Linked DNA regions of Pirellula sp. SH-Sr6A. The protein of the gene in region 2 binds, or shares a complex with, the protein of the main gene of each other region. Links are inferred from orthologs where the notes say so. Each region holds a gene or a part of one and is shown on either strand. Other genes may lie near its edges. The genes, in order: rpsJ and nusB.

The links.
Region 1: the proteins of nusB (region 2) and rpsJ are in contact, whole or in part, in a solved structure (PDB 3D3B), measured with the Escherichia coli proteins. The link is inferred for Pirellula sp. SH-Sr6A from one-to-one orthologs.

The regions. Positions count from the first base shown.
Region 1 is NZ_CP011272.1:5,011,941-5,014,739, forward strand. It holds rpsJ (30S ribosomal protein S10), read right to left. Parts: upstream 1,663-2,799; coding sequence 1,339-1,662; downstream 1-1,338. Other genes in the region: rplD (50S ribosomal protein L4), read right to left, coding at 1-387; rplC (50S ribosomal protein L3), read right to left, coding at 495-1,181; cysD (sulfate adenylyltransferase subunit CysD), read left to right, coding at 1,923-2,799. UniProt on the Escherichia coli protein: Involved in the binding of tRNA to the ribosomes. Part of the processive rRNA transcription and antitermination complex (rrnTAC). The complex forms an RNA-chaperone ring around the RNA exit tunnel of RNA polymerase (RNAP).
Region 2 is NZ_CP011272.1:2,483,103-2,486,432, reverse strand. What follows is about bases 220-3,028. They hold nusB (transcription antitermination factor NusB), read left to right. Parts: upstream 220-1,293; coding sequence 1,294-1,764; downstream 1,765-3,028. Other genes in these bases: VN12_RS09705 (Ig-like domain-containing protein), read right to left, coding at 2,574-3,028; VN12_RS09710 (hypothetical protein), read right to left, coding at 1,761-2,435; VN12_RS09720 (phytoene desaturase family protein), read left to right, coding at 220-1,236. In the rest of the region: more of VN12_RS09720, read left to right, coding at 1-219; more of VN12_RS09705, read right to left, coding at 3,029-3,330. UniProt on the Escherichia coli protein: Part of the processive rRNA transcription and antitermination complex (rrnTAC). The complex forms an RNA-chaperone ring around the RNA exit tunnel of RNA polymerase (RNAP).

The DNA.
Region 1 (2,799 bases), 2.5 Mb from region 2 along the record:
CAATTGGTCCACAACCACAACAGAGCCCGCACTGATCTTCGCAGCGATGGCCATTCGCGTGGCAGCCTGAACGGCCTTGCGAGGCAATCGGTAGTAATACGATCGAGGCTGACGAGCATTCGCATGCCCACCACCACGTCGCACTGGCGTTCGCCTAGCACCAGCACGGGCATTACCCGTACCCTTTTGCTTGTAAAGCTTTTTGGTCGACCCGGCGACTTCGCCGCGAGTCTTCGTCTTGTTGCTACCCTGACGTTGGTTCGCCAAATACATCACGACGACGTCGTGCAGCAACTGCTTGCTAATCTTCGGAGCAATGGAAGCCGGATCGATTTCATAATCGCCGACTTTGTTGCCCGAGAGGTCGTATACAGGAAGTGTTGTCATTTCTTATTTGCCTTAATTCCGACAGCTCAGCACTGTTTTCGAATCGTGTTTTCGAATTCTGCGTTCGAATTACTCTATTCGAGTCGCCCAGTTCAGCCTCACAGCCCTTAACCGAGCATATTGGTCTCACGAACAATCACAAAACCACCCGTCGGGCCAGGAACAGCACCGCGGACCAGAAGAAGGTTGTTTTCGGCATCTACCCGCACAACCTTGAGATTTCGCATCGTCACACGGTCCACACCGTAATGACCCGCTCCCTTGCGACCCTTGCGAACACGACCGGGATAAGTCCCCGCGCCCGTACCCCCTGGATGGCGGTGCACCTTCTTCACACCGTGGGTTGCCCGCTGACCGGAATAATTATGCCGCTTCATCCAACCCGAGAATCCGTAACCCTTGCTGGTGCCGGTTACGTCGACAGCCAGCACGCCGTCCAACACAGAAACCTTGATCTCGGAACCCACTTCCGCAGCCGGTGCACCACGAAACTCTTTGATGAATCGCTTTGGCTCGCACTCAGGCTTGGTTGCCGGTGCACCACCCGCCGCCTTGAGCTTCGCCGATCGCTTGCTCGAGATTGCAGCGACATGCCCACGCACCGAACGGGACGCCAAACGGCGAGGCTTGTCCGCGAAACCCAACTGAATCGCTTCATACCCATCACGATCTACGGTCTTGACTTGCAAGACGTGGCAAGGCCCAGCCTCGATCACCGTCACCGGGACCGCACGGCCATCTTGTTCATAAATTTGCGTCATACCGACCTTGCGGCCGAGAATACCTTTGCTCATCGTCTTTTTCCGTAAATCGTTTGCTTGCTGGGACTCACCATTGCAGTCGGTCGACCGGGGTCAGCTCAAAACAGATTGCAGCCGCCCATTTGGTGGTTACCCCTCAAGCTTCCGTTCATTGTGGAATACCTGATGGATACGTTTTCAAAACCGCGAACTATCGCGACGTTGCCTTAATCTTGATGTCTACCCCTGCAGGCAAACTCAGCTTGTTCAGAGCCTCAATGGTCTTGGCGGTTGCCTGCTTGATATCGATCAATCGCTTGTGAGTTCTGATCTCGAACTGCTGACGAGCCTTTTTATCGATATTTGGGCCGGAAAGAACGGTATAACGCTCAATCCTGGTTGGCAACGGAATGGGTCCATGCACCTCGGAGTGCGTTCGCTTTGCGGTGTCTACGATTTCCAGAGCACTTTGATCCAACACCGCATGGTCGTAAGCCTCCATTCGGATTCGAATAACTTCATGCGTTCCGGACACTCTACTCACCGTTTTCAGAAAAACACCGAAAATGCTGGCATTGGAATACGAGCCAGCGGCCCAAACCCCACGTCGCTCGCGGGAGGGGAAAAGATAGGGAGGGGTGGAAAAGTCGTCAATCGCAAAACGATTTTTTTAGTCGGTCAAGTCCGAACCTTTTTGGGCCGAATGGTCGCGATCCTCCTTCTCGGGTTGACGCTGGCCCCAAAATTTCGACACTCCACCGTTACAGATCGCCTAAACCGAACTCCGAGGATGGAATGAACTCCTATCACCTGACTCACCTCAAGCAACTCGAGGCCGAAAGCGTCCATATCATTCGCGAAGTTGCCGCGGAATTCAAAAACCCCGTCATGCTCTACTCGGTCGGAAAAGATTCCGCCGTCATGACCCACTTGGCCCTCAAAGCGTTTTACCCGGACAAACCTCCATTTCCCTTTCTCCATGTCGATACGACTTGGAAATTCAAGGAAATGATCGCTTTTCGAGACAGCTACGTGAAAAACGAGCTGGGGATCGAACTTCTTGTCCATATCAACCAAGAAGGTCTCAAACTGGGGATCAACCCGTTCGAGAACAGCGAAAAGCATACGGAGGTCATGAAGACCGATTCGCTGAAGGCCGCTCTCAATAAGTACGGCTTCGACGCCGCCTTTGGAGGTGCCCGACGCGACGAAGAAAAATCCCGCGCCAAAGAGCGGGTTTTCTCCTTCCGAGATAAATTCCACCGCTGGGACCCCAAAAACCAACGCCCCGAACTCTGGAACCTCTACAACGCGAAGGTCAACCCGGGCGAGAGCATTCGGGTCTTTCCTCTCTCCAATTGGACCGAGCTCGACATCTGGCAATATATCTACATGGAGAACATCCCTCTCCCGGACCTCTATATGGCCAAACCTCGCAAAGTGGTGAACCGAAACGGGATCTGGATCCACGTCAACGACGAACGCATGCAACTGCTACCCGGCGAAGTCGTCGAAGAACGAATGGTCCGGTTCCGAACCCTCGGATGCTACCCCCTCACCGGAGGGGTCGAATCGGACGCGACAACATTGCCCCAAGTCATCCAGGAAATGCTTCTGACCAAAACCTCGGAGCGGCAAGGTCGCGTGATCGACAAAGATGGCGGCGGAGCCG
Region 2 (3,330 bases):
CCCTACGGCATGATCAAAAGCTGCCGTCGTTACTGGAGCGAAGAGATCGCGAGCAAAATCGTTCAGTTAAAGAATATTCGGTTCGATAACCCCATGTTCTCGCTCACGACTACCTTCAATCGCGAGGACTTCACGCGACTCCTGGTCGAGCGATTCGGTATCGAAGAGCGTGTCGTGACGCAATTTTTCGACACCGCGCGAGGGATGAACTTCTACGACGATCAGCGGATGACGACTGGTGAGTTGTTCGAAAAGTTCTTTCCTGGACGCGAGGATGTTGTTCGACTCTTGATGGAGCCGATCACCTACGCCAACGGATCGACCTTGGAAGACCCAGCGATCACCTACGGCATTGTCTTCTCGAATTTCATGGCCAAAGGGGTCTACATTTATGAGGGGGGCACGGATGATCTCGTGTCCAAAATGCAAACGGAATTGACCAAGAACGGAGTCGACACGCGAATCCGATGCGAAGTCTCGAGCATTTTGGTTGGCCCCGACGGAGTCCGTGGTGTGGTGGCGAACGGTCGCGAGATCAAGTGTCGGGCTGTCGTGAGCAATTCCAATTTGCGATCGACAATCTTCAATATGGTGGGGGAGGACAAATTCGATCCACAGTTTGTCCAGGAAGCAAAAGCCGTACGCCTCAACAACAGCAGCACACAAGTCTACATGGCGTTGAAGCCAGGCTGTACGGTGGAGGAATCGACAGGGGATTTGCTTTTCTGCTCCACTGCGAATTTATTCCGAACCGATTTGCTTTTGGACAGGAATATCACCTCTCGCACGTTCAGCTTCTACTACCCGAGAACTCGGCCTCATGCTAAGGAACGGTATGCGATTGTCAGCAGTACCAACGCCAATTGGAGCGACTGGGCGAATCTCAGCGACGCCGAATACGAAGCCAGCAAAGCCGACTTGATCGAGTCCACTCTCCGTTCACTGGAGAAGTATGTGCCGGGATGTCGCGATATGATTGATCACGTCGAAGCTGCGACGCCCAGGACGTTCCAGCACTACACCAAGCATCAGCTCGGAGCGAGCTTTGGCACCAAGTTCGAGGGGCTTGCGGTCTCCCGCGGGCTACCGCAACAAATCCGAGGGCTTTATCACGCGGGAAGCGTCGGCATCATCATGTCGGGGTGGCTCGGTGCGATCAATTATGGAGTCATCGTTTCAAATGAAGTCGATCAAATGTTGACCAAATCCAGCTTGACGATCTCCCCCTCCCATTGAATGATGTAGGGACTGCGAAAAATCCCTCCCTGACTCTGATCTTTCCCAATTTCAAATATGACAACACGTCGACGTGCCCGTGAGGTTGCCCTTCAAGTTCTCTACGAAGAAGACATCAATCCCCTTCGGGAATTCAGTGTTGCAGATCAGTTTGTTCAAAAACGCATGCTGCAAAACAAGCCCTTGGTGACGTTCGCTTTGGAACTTCTCTACGGCGTTCGAAACCATCGGACCGACATCGATCAAGTTCTTTCGAAGCATGCGGCCAATTGGTCCTTGAAGCGAATGACGACCATCGATCGGAACATCCTGCGAATCTCGGCTTACGAGATCCTCTTTGGAGATGTTCCGGGCAGGGTTTCGATCAATGAAGCGATCGAGCTTGCAAAGCGATACGGAAGCCGCAATTCCGGCCAATTCGTCAATGGAATCTTGGACCGGATCCTCAAGGAGCATCAGAAACCTGCCGAGCCAACTGCTGAGCCGCCCGCAGAATCCGAGGAAGCGTCCCCGCAGTTGGCCAACTAGCGATTACGGTCGCCCGCCCGTTCGTGCAACTCTCGCATCATTTCGCGGAGCCGCTGATTTTCCTCGCGAAGTTCTTGGAGACTTCGCCGAATCCATTCTTGTTCCTCGCGTCCATCCGGTCTGTCGCGAGGTGGGACGCGGTCTAGATTCTCGGTGCGGTACTCCTGCTGGGGCTGCGTTTTCTGCTCGTGGACCGGGCGCAGACGCGCCTGGATTTCCTCAATCTGTCGGTGCATCTGCTCTGCTGGTTCTGTCATGCCCGATTCCAGCAAATGGTGTTCGGCCATTCGCATATGCTCTAGGGCCATATCCAGATGAGAGCCGTGATGGCGAGCGTGTGGAGGCCGGGGAGGACCTGGCATACGATCTCGTGGGCCTTGGTAGCGGCGCGCGGACTCTGGCTGATACGGCGGCTCTGCGGGACGGTCACGGCGTTCCAAGGGAGGGCGGGAAAAGGGAGCGGATTCTTTCCGTTGCTCGTCCAACATTTCAGCTATCTTGGTGCGAATCCGATATGCCTCCTCGTCATCTCCGAGTTTGGCAAGCTCCTGGGCCTCCTGCATCAACATGCGAATCTTTTCACGATTGCTCGTGACGTCTTGAGCTGTTGCCAGATTCGCGCATCCATAGACTGCACAGATCCATAACGCACCACAAAATATTCGTTTCATTTCCAAGCTCCTGTTGAGTCGCATATATGGAGAACCGCCCATACCTTTCGGTATGCTCAGTCTAGCAAATAAAAAAAGACGCCATCCTGGAGGCAAGATGGCGTCTCGAACAAATCAAAACGGTCTGAGCTGTAAACATCAGCCATTGAGAGCAGATGCTAAGCCATCAAAGAGATCTTCCTCATCGGAATCTTGGTTCTCCAGGTAAGCGGCTAAGCTCAACAGCTCTTCCTCGTCCTCTTCGACTTCTTCCATCATCGGACCGTAAAGGGTTGCGACAGCCGCATCGAGGAGTTTGTTGGACTGGAAGGGAACTTCGACGAACTCATTGGTTGGTGCGTTGGCTTCCACCAATGGTGCGCTGCTAGAGTCTTCCCCTTCACCGCCCGATGCCGAGCGAGAGTTCAACACGTTGATCACAGCCAAAACGTCGAGCGGGCTCAGATAGGTATCCGCGTTCACGTCGAAGTAATAATGCTCGGTCGATTCTCCGGATGCGCCAGGATCGGTGTTGTTCGACAACGCCCCGCCACCGCCCGCATTCAACGAGTTGACCAAGATCAGTACGTCGATCGGAGAAACGAATCCATCGTCGTTCACGTCGAACGCGTTACGGAGATTGGTGAAGCCTTCACCGCCACCTCCGCCCGTTCCACCGGTCCCGCCACTGCCCACGATCACCAGGGAATCCGATAGATATCGAATCTGATTGGTGGCAAGTGGGCTGGTTGGGTTAAACAGAAGGGTGTCATTGAACGGCTTGATGTCAGCCGGATCTCCGACGAAGGATGCTACCCCTGCCGCGTTCGCAGTCATGGTGATTACGAATTGCAATCGCTCGGAAGTCCCGAGGGGGGCACCGCTCGTTTGTGCTGAACCAACTTCATTGATCAAT